DNA from 4 places in the Priestia sp. 40 genome. Region 4 is predicted to be linked to each of the others. Evidence: a T-box and tRNA genes for the amino acid it is inferred to sense, from the RefSeq annotation. Region 4 holds a T-box; the other regions hold tRNA genes.
The links. A T-box is a leader RNA that pairs with one kind of tRNA and senses whether it is charged. The one in region 4 lies ahead of serS (serine--tRNA ligase), so its partner is inferred to be a tRNA-Ser.
Positions count from the first base shown of each region.

Region 1 (4,970 bases), on a different contig from region 4:
CAAGAGTCCACATCGACGGGGAGGTTTGGCACCTCGATGTCGGCTCATCGCATCCTGGGGCTGTAGTCGGTCCCAAGGGTTGGGCTGTTCGCCCATTAAAGCGGTACGCGAGCTGGGTTCAGAACGTCGTGAGACAGTTCGGTCCCTATCCGTCGTGGGCGTAGGAAATTTGAGAGGAGCTGTCCTTAGTACGAGAGGACCGGGATGGACACACCGCTGGTGTACCAGTTGTCTTGCCAAAGGCATCGCTGGGTAGCTATGTGTGGACGGGATAAGTGCTGAAAGCATCTAAGCATGAAGCCCCCCTCAAGATGAGATTTCCCATAGCGCAAGCTAGTAAGATCCCTGAAAGATGATCAGGTTGATAGGTCAGAGGTGGAAGCGTGGCGACATGTGTAGCTGACTGATACTAATCGATCGAGGACTTAACCAAACTTTTAAAAGCGTAAGCTTTACTCAGCGAACTGTTATCTAGTTTTGAGAGAATAATCTCTTGTCTGGTGGCGATAGCGAAGAGGTCACACCCGTTCCCATACCGAACACGGAAGTTAAGCTCTTTAGCGCCAATGGTAGTTGGGACTTTGTCCCTGTGAGAGTAGGACGTTGCCAGGCAATGAATAAGACCCCTTTTTATGCTCTTGTAAAAGAGTCTAGGGGTTTTTTATTTGGCTCATTTGTAAAAAACTTATATACAATACACACTGAATGTTGTGTATGATATTTGGAGGATTAGCTCAGCTGGGAGAGCACCTGCCTTACAAGCAGGGGGTCGGCGGTTCGATCCCGTCATCCTCCACCACCGTGCCGGTGTAGCTCAACTGGTAGAGCAACTGACTTGTAATCAGTAGGTTGGGGGTTCAAGTCCTCTTGCCGGCACCATTTATATCGGAGGGGTAGCGAAGTGGCTAAACGCGGCGGACTGTAAATCCGCTCCTTCGGGTTCGGCAGTTCGAATCTGCCCCCCTCCACCATCTTTATTGGGCTATCGCCAAGCGGTAAGGCAACGGATTTTGATTCCGTCATGCGTTGGTTCGAATCCAGCTAGCCCAGCCATAGAGAGCCATTAGCTCAGTTGGTAGAGCATCTGACTTTTAATCAGAGGGTCGAAGGTTCGAGTCCTTCATGGCTCATTTTAATAAGCGGAAGTAGTTCAGTGGTAGAACACCACCTTGCCAAGGTGGGGGTCGCGAGTTCGAACCTCGTCTTCCGCTCCATATAAAGCGCCCGTAGCTCAATTGGATAGAGCGTTTGACTACGGATCAAAAGGTTAGGGGTTCGACTCCTCTCGGGCGCGCCATAAACGGGAAGTAGCTCAGCTTGGTAGAGCACTTGGTTTGGGACCAAGGGGTCGCAGGTTCGAATCCTGTCTTCCCGACCATTTATGGGGCCTTAGCTCAGCTGGGAGAGCGCCTGCCTTGCACGCAGGAGGTCAGCGGTTCGATCCCGCTAGGCTCCACCAATTAAATTAAATAAATAATTGTAACGAATAATATGGCGGTGTAGCTCAGCTGGCTAGAGCGTACGGTTCATACCCGTGAGGTCGTGGGTTCGACTCCCTCCGCCGCTACCATATAAGTTACATTTGTTATAAATATACGGAGGAATACCCAAGTCCGGCTGAAGGGATCGGTCTTGAAAACCGACAGGGGTGTTAAAGCCCGCGGGGGTTCGAATCCCTCTTCCTCCGCCATCTATTTATATCATCGCGGGGTGGAGCAGTTCGGTAGCTCGTCGGGCTCATAACCCGAAGGTCGCAGGTTCAAATCCTGTCCCCGCAACCAAAGTGGTCCCGTGGTGTAGCGGTTAACATGCCTGCCTGTCACGCAGGAGATCGCGGGTTCGATTCCCGTCGGGACCGCCATTTACATAAAGGCTCGGTAGCTCAGTTGGTAGAGCAAAGGACTGAAAATCCTTGTGTCGGCGGTTCGATTCCGTCCCGAGCCACCATTTTAAGATGGCGATTGTGGCGAAGTGGTTAACGCACCGGATTGTGGTTCCGGCATTCGTGGGTTCGATTCCCATCAGTCGCCCCATCTTAAGTAACGCGGGTGTAGTTTAGTGGTAAAACCTCAGCCTTCCAAGCTGATGTCGTGAGTTCGATTCTCATCACCCGCTCCAAATAATGGGCCTATAGCTCAGCTGGTTAGAGCGCACGCCTGATAAGCGTGAGGTCGGTGGTTCGAGTCCACTTAGGCCCACCATATTCCACAGTAGCTCAGTGGTAGAGCTATCGGCTGTTAACCGATCGGTCGTAGGTTCGAGTCCTACCTGTGGAGCCATACTGGCCCGTTGGTCAAGCGGTTAAGACACCGCCCTTTCACGGCGGTAACACGGGTTCGAATCCCGTACGGGTCATCTTAAAAGCAGTTTGCATATGCAAACTGCTTTTTTTGTTTGTAAACAGAGTTTATTCTTTTGTCTAAACTCTATTTTTCGTTTTTCTATGATTGCCTCTCTCCGAATTGCATTTCTTATAGCACATCTATAAAAGCTTGTTCTAAATTTCGAAAAAAAACCTACAATAGTAATAACGGCATACTGTTTGTACAAAAGGAGGGGAATGCGTGAAAAAAATTGTTTGGTGGTCCATCGGAGTTTTTCTTGTGTATGGAGCGTGTATTTGGGTGTATTTATTCTATATAAGCGATACCTCTATTCCACAATCATTAAAGGGCACCAGCGTAGACCCGGCTACGTTTATGAATGCACGAGAACTTATGTTGACCGAAAAATATTCAAAAATTAGAGATGCACTCTTTTTTATCCGAATTCCATATGAGTGGCTAGGGTTTATTTTAATTTTAGTGTTAGGTGTATCTAAGAAAGTTAATAAGTGGTCTAAAGACATCAGCCGTTTCAGTCTTCTCCAAACTGCTATTTATGTATTTTGGTTATCCGTTCTGCTGCTGATCTATTCTTTTCCTATGGACTGGATTAGCTTTAAGCTTTCAAAGGCTTACCATATTACGACGCAACCTTTCCAAGGATGGATGAAGGATCTCTTTACAGATTTTTGGGTAAACTATGCCACCATGTTTTTAGTGATTGCTGTGTTATATGCATTCATTCGTAAGTTTTCAAAAAGATGGTGGCTGTATGCATGGCTAGTATCTATTCCATTTACGCTATTTTTGACGTTTATTCAACCAGTGGTTATCGATCCGTTATATAACGATTTTTATCCATTAAAGAATAAAGAGCTAGAGACGAAAATTTTACATTTAGCAGACGAAGCTCATATACCTGCTAAGCATGTATATGAAGTAAACATGTCTGAAAAAACGAACTCTCTCAATGCATATGTGACGGGAATAGGTTCTAATTCAAGAATTGTGTTATGGGATACTACTCTTAATAAATTAACAGAACGTGAAATTTTGTTTATCATGGCGCATGAAATGGGTCATTATGTAAAGAAACATATTTATGTGGGGATTGCTTCAGCATTAGTTTTATCGATCGTAGGTTTATGGCTAACGAAGCACTTAGCTCGCTTTGTGATTAAGAGATGGGGAAAAGCATTAAAAATTACTTCTCTTAGTGATTTAAATTCTTTACCGCTTATTCTACTTATTTTTTCTGTTCTTACATTTGCTGTGAGTCCGTTAACAAATATGCAGTCGCGTCATCATGAACTTCAATCTGACACGTACGCCATGGACCTAACAGGAGATAAGCAAGCTGCTATTAAAACGTTTCAGGACTTAACGAAATCAGGACTGTCTCAGGTAAATCCGCCGTATTTAGTGAAGATTTTCCGATATGGTCACCCAACAATACTGGAAAGAATTTCATTTGTTGAGAAGTATGAAAGAAATGAATAAGTGATATAAGAAAAAGTAAAGGATATATGAAGCCTTTTATACGTAGGTATTAATAGAAAAGCCTCCTTGCGAGTAGGAAAAAAATTCTAAAAGGAGGTTTCATTTTCGAAAGTACTGTTATATAATAACGTATGTAAAATAAAAACTGTTTTATAACAATAGGGAGGAATAGTTATTTGTGATTGAAAAGATAGCAGTCTAAATTCTCAGCGTATATTCACCTCAGCTAAGTCTTACTACATGTCCTTCAACTACTTACTTATTTCATCTACGTTCTCGCTAACACTATGGCAAACTGCTAATTTACTTCATCATGAAACAGACATATTCTAACTGCTGCGTTTTATATTTTTATGAATATAGAATTTTAAATTCATTAGGGGGTATAAAGAATGAAAGACATTCGTGTAAAAAACCTTGAAGAGAACTGGAAAAGCGATGAGCGTTGGAAAGGAATTGAACGTCCATATTCTGCAGAAAAAGTCATTGGGCTAAGAGGGTCCATTGATATTGAACATACGCTTGCTAGAAGAGGAGCCGAAAAGTTCTGGAACTTATTAAAAACAGAGCCATACGTTCATGCATTAGGAGCTTTAACAGGAAATCAAGCAGTACAACAGGTAAAAGCGGGGTTAAAAGCAATTTACTTAAGCGGATGGCAAGTAGCTGCAGATGCAAATCTTTCAGGAAACATGTATCCTGATCAAAGTTTATACCCGGCAAACAGCGTGCCGCATGTTGTGAAACGAATCAATCAAGCGCTGCAGCGTGCCGATCAAATTCAGCATTTAGAAGGAGAAGGGGATATCGATTACTTTGCTCCAATTGTAGCAGATGCAGAAGCAGGGTTTGGAGGACAGTTAAACGTATTTGAACTAATGAAAGGAATGATTGAGTCGGGAGCATCTGCCGTACACTTTGAAGATCAATTATCCTCTGAGAAAAAGTGTGGCCACCTTGGCGGCAAGGTATTGCTGCCAACTCAGACCGCTGTGAAAAATTTGATTGCTGCTCGTTTAGCTGCTGATGTAATGGGTGTTCCAACACTTCTGATTGCTCGTACCGATGCTGATGCCGCTGATTTAATTACAAGTGATGTTGATCCTGTAGATCGCCAGTTTATTACAGGTGAACGCACCGCTGAAG
Region 1 covers NZ_JBMPZA010000015.1:337,456-342,425, reverse strand. The annotation lists rRNA gene ACO1DI_RS16635 (23S ribosomal RNA) at 1-433, shown strand, start outside; rRNA gene rrf (5S ribosomal RNA) at 497-612, shown strand; tRNA gene ACO1DI_RS16625 (tRNA-Val) at 724-799, shown strand; tRNA gene ACO1DI_RS16620 (tRNA-Thr) at 804-879, shown strand; tRNA gene ACO1DI_RS16615 (tRNA-Tyr) at 888-971, shown strand; tRNA gene ACO1DI_RS16610 (tRNA-Gln) at 979-1,053, shown strand; tRNA gene ACO1DI_RS16605 (tRNA-Lys) at 1,058-1,130, shown strand; tRNA gene ACO1DI_RS16600 (tRNA-Gly) at 1,140-1,214, shown strand; tRNA gene ACO1DI_RS16595 (tRNA-Arg) at 1,221-1,297, shown strand; tRNA gene ACO1DI_RS16590 (tRNA-Pro) at 1,302-1,378, shown strand; tRNA gene ACO1DI_RS16585 (tRNA-Ala) at 1,384-1,459, shown strand; tRNA gene ACO1DI_RS16580 (tRNA-Met) at 1,494-1,570, shown strand; tRNA gene ACO1DI_RS16575 (tRNA-Ser) at 1,598-1,690, shown strand; tRNA gene ACO1DI_RS16570 (tRNA-Met) at 1,705-1,781, shown strand; tRNA gene ACO1DI_RS16565 (tRNA-Asp) at 1,786-1,861, shown strand; tRNA gene ACO1DI_RS16560 (tRNA-Phe) at 1,872-1,947, shown strand; tRNA gene ACO1DI_RS16555 (tRNA-His) at 1,958-2,033, shown strand; tRNA gene ACO1DI_RS16550 (tRNA-Gly) at 2,045-2,118, shown strand; tRNA gene ACO1DI_RS16545 (tRNA-Ile) at 2,125-2,201, shown strand; tRNA gene ACO1DI_RS16540 (tRNA-Asn) at 2,205-2,279, shown strand; tRNA gene ACO1DI_RS16535 (tRNA-Glu) at 2,284-2,355, shown strand; gene ACO1DI_RS16530 (M48 family metallopeptidase) at 2,565-3,824, shown strand; gene aceA (isocitrate lyase) at 4,217-4,970, shown strand, end outside.
Region 1: it encodes a tRNA-Ser, which carries the amino acid that the T-box ahead of serS (serine--tRNA ligase) is inferred to sense. The anticodon was not compared.

Region 2 (4,970 bases), on a different contig from region 4:
TAGTGAGTAATGGCCTCCTTTCTAAGAAATTCTATATATTCATGCATTGAACTGTTTTCTCACTCAATGAAATGATAGGATGGTATCTATAAACGAACAAATACTAATTATAATAGAAAGGATCAAAAAAATGAACTTTACATTATCACCCGCTATTAAACAGCTTTGCCCTTCTTTCAAAATGGGAATCATTCAGTATAAAAATATTGAAGTTGGCGATTCTCCTCAAATGCTAAAAGGACGTCTGCGCCTCTTTCAAGAATCCATTTATTTCGACCTTGAGTCAAAAAAAGCAGCAGAATTTGAAGGTGTTAGCGAGTGGAGAAAGCTTTTCAAAACATTTGGAACTGATCCAAGTAAATACCGTCCTTCAATAGAGGCTTTAATTCGGCGAATAGGAAAACAAACGTATTTGCCTTCTATCAATTCCGCTGTGGACATTAATAACTTTTTTTCATTGCAATATGAAGTACCAATTGGAATTTATGATTCCTCTAATTTAGAGGGCCCCATCGAATTTACTATCGGTAAAAAAGAAGAGTCTTATGAAGCTCTAAATGAACGTAACATTTCTTTAGAAAATAAAATCATTTCAAAAGATGCCTTAGGAGCTTTCGGAAGCCCTTATGTCGATTCTAACCGAGCGTACGTAACTGAAAAGACAACACAAGCTGTACAGTTCATTTATTTAAAGCCTTCACTTTCAGAAGAACAGGCTTATAAACTAACTAAATCCCTAAGTGACATGTTCATTCAAATTCACGGCGGCGAAGCAACCTATCAAGTCATTAACTAATGTACGCAAATATAGCGTCTATCTTTTCAAGATAGACGCTATATTTGCGCTAAAAATAAAAAACGCAACATCTCAGCTTTGAAAGCGAGACACTGCGTTGTGATAACAATATGTATGGAGCGGGTGATGAGAATCGAACTCACGACATCAGCTTGGAAGGCTGAGGTTTTACCACTAAACTACACCCGCAAATATTATCAAAATTTGTCGACCGATAAGTAAAAATAAAAACAGGAATCATCCTGTCAAGTAAAGCTAAAGTACCGATGGTCGGGGTCGAACCGACACTCCCGAAGGAACACGATTTTGAGTCGTGCGCGTCTGCCAATTCCGCCACATCGGCAAAATAAAAAAGGCAAGTTAAAATAATAAATGGTGCCGAGGGCCGGACTTGAACCGGCACGGTAGTCACCTACCGCAGGATTTTAAGTCCTGTGTGTCTGCCAATTCCACCACCCCGGCAGCTTGTAAATAAATGGAGGCGGCAACCGGATTTGAACCGGTGATAAAGGTTTTGCAGACCTCTGCCTTACCACTTGGCTATGCCGCCATTTACTCAAGACTAAGTAACTTTATTAAAATTAAATTGGAGCGGAAGACGAGGTTCGAACTCGCGACCCCCACCTTGGCAAGGTGGTGTTCTACCACTGAACTACTTCCGCAAATATGGCTGGGCTAGCTGGATTCGAACCAACGCATGACGGAATCAAAATCCGTTGCCTTACCGCTTGGCGATAGCCCAATATTGGAATATGCATATCGTTTATAAATGGGGCGACTGATGGGAATCGAACCCACGAATGCCGGAACCACAATCCGGTGCGTTAACCACTTCGCCACAATCGCCACGTATATATGCAATGTTATTTTTATAATTGGCAGGGGCAGTAGGAATCGAACCCACACTGACGGTTTTGGAGACCGTAGTTCTACCTTTAAACTATGCCCCTGTAAATGGTGGAGGGGGGCAGATTCGAACTGCCGAACCCGAAGGAGCGGATTTACAGTCCGCCGCGTTTAGCCACTTCGCTACCCCTCCACAATAACTGTGGTGCCGGCAAGAGGACTTGAACCCCCAACCTACTGATTACAAGTCAGTTGCTCTACCAGTTGAGCTACACCGGCATTTTAAAAACAAATGTTTTTAAAATGGTGGCTCGGGACGGAATCGAACCGCCGACACAAGGATTTTCAGTCCTTTGCTCTACCAACTGAGCTACCGAGCCTTATTAAATTTAAAATGGCGGTCCCGACGGGAATCGAACCCGCGATCTCCTGCGTGACAGGCAGGCATGTTAACCGCTACACCACGGGACCACTTGGTTGCGGGGACAGGATTTGAACCTGCGACCTTCGGGTTATGAGCCCGACGAGCTACCGAACTGCTCCACCCCGCGATGATAATAGATAATATATGGTGGAGGATGACGGGATCGAACCGCCGACCCCCTGCTTGTAAGGCAGGTGCTCTCCCAGCTGAGCTAATCCTCCACTATTATGTAGATGAAAATAAATGGTGACCCGTACGGGATTCGAACCCGTGTTACCGCCGTGAAAGGGCGGTGTCTTAACCGCTTGACCAACGGGCCACTGTGCTAATTAAATGAAAATGGCGGAGAGCAAGGGATTTGAACCCTTGAGACAGCGTTAACCGCCTACACGATTTCCAATCGTGCTCCTTCGGCCACTCGGACAGCTCTCCAAATGGCTCCACAGGTAGGACTCGAACCTACGACCGATCGGTTAACAGCCGATAGCTCTACCACTGAGCTACTGTGGAATAATAACAGCCTGGCAACGTCCTACTCTCACAAGGACAAAGTCCCAACTACCATTGGCGCTAAAGAGCTTAACTTCCGTGTTCGGTATGGGAACGGGTGTGACCTCTTCGCTATCGCCACCAGACATATTATATTATACATGATTTAATAAAGAAAGCAAGACTTTTTTTGAAAAGTTTTGTTCTCTCAAAACTAGGTAACAGTTTGCTGAGTAAAGCTTACGCTTTTAAAAGTTTGGTTAAGTCCTCGATCGATTAGTATCAGTCAGCTACACATGTCGCCACGCTTCCACCTCTGACCTATCAACCTGATCATCTTTCAGGGATCTTACTAGCTTGCGCTATGGGAAATCTCATCTTGAGGGGGGCTTCATGCTTAGATGCTTTCAGCACTTATCCCGTCCACACATAGCTACCCAGCGATGCCTTTGGCAAGACAACTGGTACACCAGCGGTGTGTCCATCCCGGTCCTCTCGTACTAAGGACAGCTCCTCTCAAATTTCCTACGCCCACGACGGATAGGGACCGAACTGTCTCACGACGTTCTGAACCCAGCTCGCGTACCGCTTTAATGGGCGAACAGCCCAACCCTTGGGACCGACTACAGCCCCAGGATGCGATGAGCCGACATCGAGGTGCCAAACCTCCCCGTCGATGTGGACTCTTGGGGGAGATAAGCCTGTTATCCCCGGGGTAGCTTTTATCCGTTGAGCGATGGCCCTTCCATGCGGAACCACCGGATCACTAAGCCCGACTTTCGTCCCTGCTCGACTTGTAGGTCTCGCAGTCAAGCTCCCTTGTGCCTTTACACTCTACGAATGATTTCCAACCATTCTGAGGGAACCTTTGGGCGCCTCCGTTACATTTTAGGAGGCGACCGCCCCAGTCAAACTGCCCACCTGACACTGTCTCCCGGCCCGATCAGGGCCGCGGGTTAGAATTTCAATACAGCCAGGGTAGTATCCCACCGACGCCTCCACCGAAGCTAGCGCTCCGGTTTCTCAGGCTCCTACCTATCCTGTACAAGCTGTACCAAAATTCAATATCAGGCTACAGTAAAGCTCCACGGGGTCTTTCCGTCCTGTCGCGGGTAACCTGCATCTTCACAGGTACTATAATTTCACCGAGTCTCTCGTTGAGACAGTGCCCAGATCGTTACGCCTTTCGTGCGGGTCGGAACTTACCCGACAAGGAATTTCGCTACCTTAGGACCGTTATAGTTACGGCCGCCGTTTACTGGGGCTTCAATTCAGAGCTTCTCCCAAAGGATAACCCCTCCTCTTAACCTTCCAGCACCGGGCAGGCGTCAGCCCCTATACTTCGCCTTGCGGCTTCGCAGAGACCTGTGTTTTTGCTAAACAGTCGCCTGGGCCTATTCACTGCGGCTCTCTCGGGCTATAAACCCTACCAGAGCACCCCTTCTCCCGAAGTTACGGGGTCATTTTGCCGAGTTCCTTAACGAGAGTTCTCTCGATCACCTTAGGATTCTCTCCTCGCCTACCTGTGTCGGTTTGCGGTACGGGCACCTCCCGCCTCGCTAGAGGCTTTTCTTGGCAGTGTGGAATCAGGAACTTCGGTACTATAATTCCCTCGTCATCACAGCTCAGCCTTAATGATGAGCGGATTTGCCTACTCATCAGCCTAACTGCTTGAACGCGCATATCCAGCAGCGCGCTTACCCTATCCTACTGCGTCCCCCCATTACTCAAACGGCGGGGAGGTGGTACAGGAATATCAACCTGTTGGCCATCGCCTACGCTTTTCAGCCTCGGCTTAGGTCCCGACTAACCCTGAGCGGACGAGCCTTCCTCAGGAAACCTTAGGCATTCGGTGGACAAGATTCTCACTTGTCTTTCGCTACTCATACCGGCATTCTCACTTCTAAGCGCTCCACCAGTCCTTACGGTCTGACTTCGCTGCACTTAGAACGCTCTCCTACCACTGACATCAAAGATGTCAATCCACAGCTTCGGTGATACGTTTAGCCCCGGTACATTTTCGGCGCAGAGTCACTCGACCAGTGAGCTATTACGCACTCTTTAAATGGTGGCTGCTTCTAAGCCAACATCCTGGTTGTCTAAGCAACTCCACATCCTTTTCCACTTAACGTATACTTGGGGACCTTAGCTGGTGGTCTGGGCTGTTTCCCTTTTGACTACGGATCTTATCACTCGCAGTCTGACTCCCATGGATAAGTCTTTGGCATTCGGAGTTTGACTGAATTCGGTAACCCGTTGGGGGCCCCTAGTCCAATCAGTGCTCTACCTCCAAGACTCTCACAACATGAGGCTAGCCCTAAAGCTATTTCGGAGAGAACCAGCTATCTCCAGGTTCGATTGGAATTTCTCCGCTACCCACACCTCATCCCCGCACTTTTCAACGTGCGTGGGTTC
Region 2 covers NZ_JBMPZA010000015.1:524,024-528,993, forward strand. The annotation lists gene queG (tRNA epoxyqueuosine(34) reductase QueG) at 1-1, opposite strand, end outside; gene ACO1DI_RS17520 (B3/B4 domain-containing protein) at 131-796, shown strand; tRNA gene ACO1DI_RS17525 (tRNA-Gly) at 912-985, opposite strand; tRNA gene ACO1DI_RS17530 (tRNA-Leu) at 1,058-1,139, opposite strand; tRNA gene ACO1DI_RS17535 (tRNA-Leu) at 1,170-1,258, opposite strand; tRNA gene ACO1DI_RS17540 (tRNA-Cys) at 1,273-1,346, opposite strand; tRNA gene ACO1DI_RS17545 (tRNA-Gly) at 1,384-1,458, opposite strand; tRNA gene ACO1DI_RS17550 (tRNA-Gln) at 1,464-1,538, opposite strand; tRNA gene ACO1DI_RS17555 (tRNA-His) at 1,567-1,642, opposite strand; tRNA gene ACO1DI_RS17560 (tRNA-Trp) at 1,673-1,746, opposite strand; tRNA gene ACO1DI_RS17565 (tRNA-Tyr) at 1,752-1,835, opposite strand; tRNA gene ACO1DI_RS17570 (tRNA-Thr) at 1,846-1,921, opposite strand; tRNA gene ACO1DI_RS17575 (tRNA-Phe) at 1,947-2,022, opposite strand; tRNA gene ACO1DI_RS17580 (tRNA-Asp) at 2,038-2,113, opposite strand; tRNA gene ACO1DI_RS17585 (tRNA-Met) at 2,117-2,193, opposite strand; tRNA gene ACO1DI_RS17590 (tRNA-Val) at 2,212-2,287, opposite strand; tRNA gene ACO1DI_RS17595 (tRNA-Glu) at 2,311-2,385, opposite strand; tRNA gene ACO1DI_RS17600 (tRNA-Ser) at 2,407-2,498, opposite strand; tRNA gene ACO1DI_RS17605 (tRNA-Asn) at 2,502-2,576, opposite strand; rRNA gene rrf (5S ribosomal RNA) at 2,586-2,701, opposite strand; rRNA gene ACO1DI_RS17615 (23S ribosomal RNA) at 2,812-4,970, opposite strand, start outside.
Region 2: it encodes a tRNA-Ser, which carries the amino acid that the T-box ahead of serS (serine--tRNA ligase) is inferred to sense. The anticodon was not compared.

Region 3 (4,970 bases), on a different contig from region 4:
CTCACTTACAGCTCCCCGAAGCATATCGGTGTTAGTCCCGTCCTTCATCGGCTCCTAGTGCCAAGGCATTCACCGTGCGCCCTTTCTAACTTAACCATTAGCGAATAAATGGTACAACATATTGTTGTGTTATTTATTGGTTTGATTAAAGAAAAGTTTCACTTTTCCTCAGCAATTACTGTTATCTAGTTTTCAAAGAACAATCGCAACCAAAATTCTTCTTATCTAATAAGAAGAAAGTAGTGTGCTTTCTATAATTGAGAGATTGAACTCTCAAAACTGAACAAAGTGTCAAAACGCACGTCTTATAAAAATCCTTAGAAAGGAGGTGATCCAGCCGCACCTTCCGATACGGCTACCTTGTTACGACTTCACCCCAATCATCTGTCCCACCTTAGGCGGCTAGCTCCTTACGGTTACTCCACCGACTTCGGGTGTTACAAACTCTCGTGGTGTGACGGGCGGTGTGTACAAGGCCCGGGAACGTATTCACCGCGGCATGCTGATCCGCGATTACTAGCGATTCCAGCTTCATGTAGGCGAGTTGCAGCCTACAATCCGAACTGAGAATGGTTTTATGGGATTGGCTTGACCTCGCGGTCTTGCAGCCCTTTGTACCATCCATTGTAGCACGTGTGTAGCCCAGGTCATAAGGGGCATGATGATTTGACGTCATCCCCACCTTCCTCCGGTTTGTCACCGGCAGTCACCTTAGAGTGCCCAACTAAATGCTGGCAACTAAGATCAAGGGTTGCGCTCGTTGCGGGACTTAACCCAACATCTCACGACACGAGCTGACGACAACCATGCACCACCTGTCACTCTGTCCCCCGAAGGGGAACGCTCTATCTCTAGAGTTGTCAGAGGATGTCAAGACCTGGTAAGGTTCTTCGCGTTGCTTCGAATTAAACCACATGCTCCACCGCTTGTGCGGGCCCCCGTCAATTCCTTTGAGTTTCAGTCTTGCGACCGTACTCCCCAGGCGGAGTGCTTAATGCGTTAGCTGCAGCACTAAAGGGCGGAAACCCTCTAACACTTAGCACTCATCGTTTACGGCGTGGACTACCAGGGTATCTAATCCTGTTTGCTCCCCACGCTTTCGCGCCTCAGCGTCAGTTACAGACCAAAAAGCCGCCTTCGCCACTGGTGTTCCTCCACATCTCTACGCATTTCACCGCTACACGTGGAATTCCGCTTTTCTCTTCTGCACTCAAGTTCCCCAGTTTCCAATGACCCTCCACGGTTGAGCCGTGGGCTTTCACATCAGACTTAAGAAACCGCCTGCGCGCGCTTTACGCCCAATAATTCCGGATAACGCTTGCCACCTACGTATTACCGCGGCTGCTGGCACGTAGTTAGCCGTGGCTTTCTGGTTAGGTACCGTCAAGGTACGAGCAGTTACTCTCGTACTTGTTCTTCCCTAACAACAGAGTTTTACGACCCGAAAGCCTTCATCACTCACGCGGCGTTGCTCCGTCAGACTTTCGTCCATTGCGGAAGATTCCCTACTGCTGCCTCCCGTAGGAGTCTGGGCCGTGTCTCAGTCCCAGTGTGGCCGATCACCCTCTCAGGTCGGCTATGCATCGTTGCCTTGGTGAGCCGTTACCTCACCAACTAGCTAATGCACCGCGGGCCCATCTGTAAGTGATAGCCGAAACCATCTTTCAATCATCTCCCATGAAGGAGAAGATCCTATCCGGTATTAGCTTCGGTTTCCCGAAGTTATCCCAGTCTTACAGGCAGGTTGCCCACGTGTTACTCACCCGTCCGCCGCTAACGTCATAGAAGCAAGCTTCTAATCAGTTCGCTCGACTTGCATGTATTAGGCACGCCGCCAGCGTTCATCCTGAGCCAGGATCAAACTCTCCGAAGAAATGTTTGACTTGCTCATTTAAAAAATAAAAATTAACGTTGACGTTTGTCGCTTTGTTCAGTTTTCAAAGTTCAATATATTTGGAGCGGGTGATGAGAATCGAACTCACGACATCAGCTTGGAAGGCTGAGGTTTTACCACTAAACTACACCCGCAATATGGCGCGCCCGAGAGGAGTCGAACCCCTAACCTTTTGATCCGTAGTCAAACGCTCTATCCAATTGAGCTACGGGCGCTTCTTATGATGTTTACCGCCGTTGTTTTGGCGACTTTATTATAATATCATTTCTGGTTTCTTATGTCAACACTTTTTTAAAAAGTTTTTTTGGTGCGGCCGAGAGGACTTGAACCTCCACGGGGTCGCCCCCACTAGGCCCTCAACCTAGCGCGTCTGCCATTCCGCCACGACCGCTAAATACATAAAATGAATAAGATGCGGGTGAAGGGACTTGAACCCCCACGTCGTAAAGACACTAGATCCTAAGTCTAGCGCGTCTGCCAATTCCGCCACACCCGCAAGAAATGAAAATGAGCCATGAAGGACTCGAACCTTCGACCCTCTGATTAAAAGTCAGATGCTCTACCAACTGAGCTAATGGCTCTTTATGGCTGGGCTAGCTGGATTCGAACCAACGCATGACGGAATCAAAATCCGTTGCCTTACCGCTTGGCGATAGCCCAATAATTTAAAATGGCGGTCCCGACGGGAATCGAACCCGCGATCTCCTGCGTGACAGGCAGGCATGTTAACCGCTACACCACGGGACCATCCAAAATTATGTATAAAACAGTCAAATGGTGGAGGATGACGGGATCGAACCGCCGACCCCCTGCTTGTAAGGCAGGTGCTCTCCCAGCTGAGCTAATCCTCCACAGAATATGTAAATGAAAATCAATGGTGACCCGTACGGGATTCGAACCCGTGTTACCGCCGTGAAAGGGCGGTGTCTTAACCGCTTGACCAACGGGCCATTATAAAATGGCGGAGAAGGAGGGATTTGAACCCTCGCGCCGCTTACACGACCTACACCCTTAGCAGGGGCGCCTCTTCAGCCACTTGAGTACTTCTCCATATGGCTCCACAGGTAGGACTCGAACCTACGACCGATCGGTTAACAGCCGATAGCTCTACCACTGAGCTACTGTGGAATAATATTTATCAGACTTCTTACATTGTAATCGACATTATATGTAATGTCAATAAGTTTTTGTAATTTCTTTGCCGTTTATTTGAGACGGCTTTATTAATTTATCATAATCAATCTATTTTAGTCAAGCATCTTCTACATTTTTTTTAATTTACCTTTACACTTTCCACAAACATATTTAACCGTGTTCACTTTTCTTTTTCGAACATATTTTTGATCACACTGCATACATACATATATGTGCTCTTTTTTCTTTCCATCACTTTCTTTTTTCAATGCCTGACAAAATCGAGGGGCGCCTACTTCTTTCATTAGCCTTTTAAAGTCTTGATCTCCATGCTTATACCCTTTCCCCTCAATATGCAAATGATAATGACAGAGCTCATGTTTAATGATTGCTACTATTTCTTGCCTGCCATATTGTTCAAAGTATTTGTAGTTTACTTCTATATTAGATGTACTTAATAAATACCTTCCACCTGTCGTACGTAAACGAGAATTAAAAGTGGCTTCATGACGAAATGGTTTGTGAAACAGCTTCAATGAAATTTCTTCTACAAGTATTTGTAAATCTTTATCATTCATCTTATATACTCCTCTACTGTATGAAATCACCTGACTAGCTCTTTGGGCATACACTTCATTACATACTCACTATTCACCTTATCATAAATGAAAAGGAGTGATTGCCCTTATGCCAATGTGGCTACAAAAACAAATGAGGCGCGCTTATTCTGAGAAAGACCGCGCACAAATAAAATTGCTCAATCAATGTTGGTTTTTTTATCAAAAAAATAATTCCGCTTCTTAAATCACTTCTTTTTACAAATAAAATTGCCTTTTCAGAAAATCTGAAAAGGCAATTTTATTATTGATGGGGCGGAATCATCGTCAGTGCAACTCTTCCTTTTTTCATGTCTACGTCTTCTACCCACACATTCACCAAATCTCCTACTGAAACGACATCGAGGGGGTGCTTAACGTACCGATTCGTTAATTTAGAAATATGGACTAGACCGTCTTGCTTAACTCCTATATCGATGAACGCTCCGAAGTCTACGACGTTTCGCACTGTACCTTCAAGCTGAATACCTTTTGCTAGATCCTCTAGCTTCAAAATATCCTGACGTAGCAAAGGTTTTGGCAGTTCATCACGAGGATCTCTTTCCGGTCTTACGAGCGCTTCTATAATGTCTTTTAAAGTAAGCTCTCCTATACTTAGTTCTTCTGATATTTCGGGTAAAGAAATATGTTTTAATGCTTCTTTTACTTTCTCCGTTCCAAGCTCAGTCTCTTTCACTTCCGCTTTCTTTAAAAGCTTTTTAACGTCTCCATATGTTTCAGGATGGATACCCGTTCTGTCTAAAGGTTCTTCACCTTCTATAATACGTAAAAACCCAATACACTGCTCATAGGTTTTAGCACCTAGACGCGGAATTTTCTTCAACTGTTTTCGGTTAGAGAATTTTCCGTTTTCATCCCGATATTTTACAATGTTTTGAGCAACTGTCTTATTTAGACCAGCAACGTATTGTAGAAGCGAAGCAGAAGCCGTGTTTGCATTTACTCCTACTTGGTTTACTACTGTCTCTACAATAAAAGTCAGTGAATCATTTAATTGCTTTTGAGACACATCATGCTGATACTGCCCTACCCCTACCGACTTAGGATCAATTTTCACAAGTTCAGCCAGCGGATCTTGCAGCCTTCTGGCAATCGATACAGCGCTTCGCTCTTCTACTTGAAAATCAGGAAATTCCTCTCTAGCAACATCAGAAGCCGAATATACGCTTGCTCCCGCTTCATTCACAATCAAATAATAAACTGGGTTTTCAATTTCTTTAAGAACATCCGCTACAAATTGCTCCGTTTCGCGAGATGCCGTTCCGTTTCCAATTGCTACTACTTCAATAGGGTATTCAGCGAACATTCTCTTTAATTTATTTTGC
Region 3 covers NZ_JBMPZA010000023.1:22,881-27,850, forward strand. The annotation lists rRNA gene ACO1DI_RS23405 (23S ribosomal RNA) at 1-96, opposite strand, end outside; rRNA gene ACO1DI_RS23410 (16S ribosomal RNA) at 322-1,873, opposite strand; tRNA gene ACO1DI_RS23415 (tRNA-Gly) at 1,955-2,028, opposite strand; tRNA gene ACO1DI_RS23420 (tRNA-Arg) at 2,033-2,109, opposite strand; tRNA gene ACO1DI_RS23425 (tRNA-Leu) at 2,200-2,285, opposite strand; tRNA gene ACO1DI_RS23430 (tRNA-Leu) at 2,308-2,390, opposite strand; tRNA gene ACO1DI_RS23435 (tRNA-Lys) at 2,403-2,475, opposite strand; tRNA gene ACO1DI_RS23440 (tRNA-Gln) at 2,480-2,554, opposite strand; tRNA gene ACO1DI_RS23445 (tRNA-Asp) at 2,566-2,641, opposite strand; tRNA gene ACO1DI_RS23450 (tRNA-Val) at 2,670-2,745, opposite strand; tRNA gene ACO1DI_RS23455 (tRNA-Glu) at 2,770-2,844, opposite strand; tRNA gene ACO1DI_RS23460 (tRNA-Ser) at 2,854-2,944, opposite strand; tRNA gene ACO1DI_RS23465 (tRNA-Asn) at 2,948-3,022, opposite strand; gene ACO1DI_RS23470 (SprT family protein) at 3,157-3,606, opposite strand; gene cmpA (cortex morphogenetic protein CmpA) at 3,716-3,832, shown strand; gene ACO1DI_RS23480 (Tex family protein) at 3,890-4,970, opposite strand, start outside.
Region 3: it encodes a tRNA-Ser, which carries the amino acid that the T-box ahead of serS (serine--tRNA ligase) is inferred to sense. The anticodon was not compared.

Region 4 (4,970 bases):
AAAAGGTCAAAAAGATCATACTAAAATCAACTTTAAGTTAAACGATAAAGTTATGAACGATCAAAAAGTTGTTGCTCCTATTAAAAAAGGAGAAACAGTTGCTTATGTAAGTGCAACAAACAGCAATCTCAAAGATCTAGGCTATGTAGGAGGTCAAACTACAGATAGCATGACGCCGGTTGTGACAAACGAATCTGTTGAAAAAGCTGGATGGTTCTCTCTCGCTATCCGCAGTATTGGCAACTTCTTCAGCGATATTTGGATGAATGCTGCAAATACAGTAGATAATTGGTTTTAATGATAACTCAAGAGAAAGAAGAGATACTACAAGAGAGTATCTCTTCTTTTTATTTTTAGATTTGTTTGTATATAATCTATAAATTAGATAGGAATTTTCCGAAAAATGCGGTAAAATAGACACTAAGTTTTGAATTTTGTATATACACTAAAAATTATTGTGAAACACTTGATACAGGAGGAAGACAAACATGAATAACATTACAGGTACTGATCGTGTAAAACGAGGAATGGCGGAAATGCAAAAAGGTGGCGTCATCATGGACGTTATCAATGCAGAGCAAGCAAAAATTGCAGAAGCAGCAGGCGCTGTTGCTGTTATGGCGTTAGAGCGTGTTCCAGCCGATATCCGTGCAGCAGGCGGCGTGTCTCGTATGGCAGACCCAACAATTGTTGAAGAAGTGATGAATGCTGTGTCCATTCCAGTTATGGCAAAAGCTCGTATTGGCCATATTGTTGAAGCACGCGTGCTAGAAGCGATGGGTGTAGACTACATCGATGAAAGTGAAGTGTTGACTCCAGCTGATGAGGAGTTTCATTTAAATAAAAATACATTTACGGTTCCATTTGTGTGTGGTTGTCGTGATCTTGGGGAAGCTTCTCGTCGTATTGCTGAAGGGGCTGCAATGCTTCGTACAAAAGGCGAACCAGGGACAGGAAATATTGTGGAAGCAGTGCGTCATATGCGCCAAGTAAATGCTCAAGTACGTAAAGTTGTAGGCATGGACGAAGATGAGTTAATGACAGAAGCTAAGCTATTAGGTGCGCCTTATGAGCTATTACTGCAAATTAAGCGTGAAGGCCGTTTACCGGTTGTAAACTTTGCCGCAGGCGGTGTAGCAACACCAGCAGATGCAGCGTTAATGATGCAGCTTGGAGCAGACGGCGTGTTCGTTGGATCAGGAATCTTCAAATCAGACAACCCTGAAAAGTTTGCACGTGCAATCGTGGAAGCAACAACACATTATCAAGACTATGAGCTTATTGCAAACTTATCAAAAGGGTTAGGAAGTGCAATGAAAGGGATTGAAATTTCATCATTATTACCAGAAAACCGCATGCAAGAGCGTGGATGGTAATTTAAAGGGAGTTTTGACAAAATGGTAAAAGTAGGCGTGTTAGGATTACAAGGTGCCTTTCGCGAGCATGCACAAGCATTAGAAGCAGCAGGCGCTGAAGCCATTATCATAAAAAAAGTTGAACAGTTAAACGAAATAGATGGTTTAATCCTACCGGGCGGCGAAAGCACAGCAATGCGTTGTCTGATCGACAAATATGACTTTATGGAACCTCTTCGCCAGTTTGCACAAGCAGGTAAACCGGTATTTGGTACGTGTGCGGGTTTAATTTTACTCGCAGGACAAGTCGTTGACCGTGAAGAGCCCCATTTAGGTGTTATGGATATTACGGTAGCTCGCAACTCGTTTGGGCGTCAACGGGATAGCTTTGAAGCTGCCTTAAATATTAAAGATATCGGTGAAGATTTTATAGGCGTATTTATCCGTGCTCCGCATATTGTAGAAGTAGGAGAAAACGTTGAAGTCTTAGCCATGCATAACGACCGAATTGTTGCGGCAAGACAAGGTCAATTCTTGGGATGTTCGTTTCATCCAGAATTGACAGATGATGCTCGCATGGCGCAGTATTTTGTAGCAATGGTTGAAGAAGCTTCAAAAAAACCTGTATAAATGAATTGCATCTTGTAAAGACTTGTAGTACATTATGATTAATAAAAATGATATTGGTATAAAGCGTTGATAGGAAATAGTAATAAGATTTTTGATTTCAAGAGAGTCGATGGCTGGTGTGAATCGATAATCAATTCTTATGAATCCGTCCTGGAGCAAGCTGTCGAAAAAGTAGTAGGCAGTTTCGGTTCATCCGTTATCTGGTTTAAGAGGAAGGCTTATTTTAGCTTTCAATTAGGGTGGCAACGCGGGTAAACTCTCGTCCCTTTCATGGGGATGAGAGTTTTTATTTTGCCCTTTTATACTAAAGGAGGTACTAAGTATGTTAGATTTAAAATTTTTACGTGCTAATTTTAATGAAGTAAAAGAAAAGCTCAAGTTTCGTGGTGAGGACTTAACGGACTTAGGTCGCTTTGAAGAGTTAGATGCAAAACGCCGTGAGCTAATTGCTCAAACAGAAGAGTTAAAAAGCAAGCGAAATGAAGTATCACAGCAAATTGCACAATTGAAGCGTGAAAAACAAGATGCTGATCATTTAATCGTTGAAATGCGTGAAGTAGGAGATCGCGTAAAGCAATTGGATGAAGAGCTTCGCAGCGTTGAAGAAGAATTAGAACTATTGCTGCTTTCAATTCCTAACGTTCCACATGAAAGTACGCCTGTAGGTGAAACTGAAGATGATAACGTAGAAGTTCGCAAATGGGGAGAAATTAAACAATTTGATTTTGAACCAAAACCGCATTGGGATTTAGGAACAGATTTAAATATTTTAGATTTTGAAAGAGCTTCGAAAGTAACGGGAAGCCGCTTTGTATTTTATAAAGGGTTAGGTGCAAGATTAGAACGTGCTCTTATTAACTTTATGATGGATTTACATATGGATGAGCATGGTTATGAAGAAATCCTTCCTCCATATATGGTGAATCGCACAAGCATGACAGGAACAGGGCAGCTTCCTAAATTTGAAGAAGATGCATTCAAGATTAAAGAAGAAGATTATTTCTTAATTCCTACAGCTGAAGTACCAGTTACAAATTTACATCGTGATGAAATTTTAAGCGGAGATCAGCTTCCAATTGCTTATACAGCTTATAGTGCTTGCTTCCGCTCAGAAGCAGGCTCTGCAGGAAGAGATACACGTGGTCTTATTCGTCAGCATCAGTTTAATAAAGTAGAACTTGTTCGCTTTGTTAAGCCAGAAGATTCTTATGATGAATTAGAAAAATTAACGGGCCATGCTGAAAAGGTTCTTCAACTATTAGGTTTACCTTACCGAGTTCTAAGCATGTGTACAGCTGACTTAGGTTTCACAGCAGCCAAAAAGTATGATATTGAAGTTTGGATTCCAAGTTATGAAACGTATCGTGAAATTTCTTCTTGTTCAAACTTTGAAAGCTTCCAAGCTCGCCGTGCTAATATTCGCTTCCGCCGTGATACAAAAGCAAAACCAGAGCATGTTCATACATTAAATGGTTCTGGCTTAGCAATTGGCCGTACGGTAGCTGCAATTTTAGAAAACTACCAGCAGGAAGATGGATCAATTCAAATTCCAGAAGTGCTGCGTCCATATATGGGAAATAAAGAATTTATTTCTAAATAAAAGTAGAAGATGTTCATTAAGAATTAATTCTTAATGAACGTCTTTTTTAAAAAAATCAATAAAAGAGTTGACTTCATTATTTGTATATGATAAATTAATACTTGTCGATACGGAGGAATACCCAAGTCCGGCTGAAGGGATCGGTCTTGAAAACCGACAGGGGTGTTAAAGCCCGCGGGGGTTCGAATCCCTCTTCCTCCGCCATATTTGACTTATAATGCAATTAACATAGCGCGATAAATTGGAGATTGGAAAACCGTTACTTATAAGTAACGGTTTTTTATTTGTTAAAAATGCCGCTTTAATAGATAAAGCGGCATTTTTTTATAGATGACGACGTTTTAGCTTTTCATTATGTTGTAAAAAGCGAGCCACTTTTTCAACAATTGATTCAATTGAATCAAGATCCTTGATAAGGTCGTATTCTCTAATATCTAAACGAAGAATAGGACAAGCCGTAAAGTTATTAATCCAGTCTTCGTATCGGGCGTGCATCTCTTTCCAATAATCAAGAGGCGTTTGTTGTTCCATTGGTCGCCCTCTTTCTTGAATGCGATCTACAATATCTTCGAAGCTGCCTTCCAAATAAATGAGCAGATCCGGATGAGGGAAATATGGAGTCATAACCATTGCATCGAACAAGCTTGTATATGTTTCATAGTCTACTTCAGACATCGTTCCTTTTTCAAAATGCATCTTAGCAAAGATACCGGTATCTTCGTAAATGGATCTGTCTTGGATGAAGCCGCCGCCATACTCGAAAATTTTCTTTTGTTCTTTAAAGCGTTCCGCTAGAAAATATACTTGTAGGTGGAAGCTCCAACGTTCAAAGTCCCCATAAAATTTGTCCAGGTAAGGGTTGGAATCTACTTTTTCAAACGATGTGCGAAATTGGAGAGCATCAGCCAATGATTGAGTCATTGTAGATTTCCCAACTCCAACTGTACCCGCTATCGTCAACACAGCATCATTAGGAATGTTGTATTTCGATCGTAAGTTTACCATTACATACTCCTTTTTAACATACTCTCTTGAACCTCTGATAAGATTCTATTTAAGTGTTGTTTATTTTGTACAAAATCTATTTCATCACCGTCATAACGTAAAATGGTTACATCAGGGTTATTTTGTTCAAACGCCGTCATAGCTTTTTCATAATCATCACTTAGCCTCGCAAGGTAGTGAGGATCGATGTTTCGTTCAATTTCTCTTCCGCGCATTTTAATACGCTTTAACAAGGTATCCAAACTGGCATTTAAATAAATAATAATGTTCGGAGCTGGCATATCAGCCGTTAAGATGTGGAAGATTTGTACATATTTTTTATACTGTTCATCTTTTAACGTTTGCTCAGCAAAAATCATGTTTTTCATAATATGATAATC
Region 4 covers NZ_JBMPZA010000005.1:1,953,497-1,958,466, forward strand. The annotation lists gene ACO1DI_RS11180 (serine hydrolase) at 1-298, shown strand, start outside; gene pdxS (pyridoxal 5'-phosphate synthase lyase subunit PdxS) at 489-1,376, shown strand; gene pdxT (pyridoxal 5'-phosphate synthase glutaminase subunit PdxT) at 1,398-1,985, shown strand; T-box leader at 2,043-2,255, shown strand; gene serS (serine--tRNA ligase) at 2,308-3,585, shown strand; tRNA gene ACO1DI_RS11200 (tRNA-Ser) at 3,697-3,789, shown strand; gene ACO1DI_RS11205 (deoxynucleoside kinase) at 3,910-4,590, opposite strand; gene ACO1DI_RS11210 (deoxynucleoside kinase) at 4,590-4,970, opposite strand, start outside.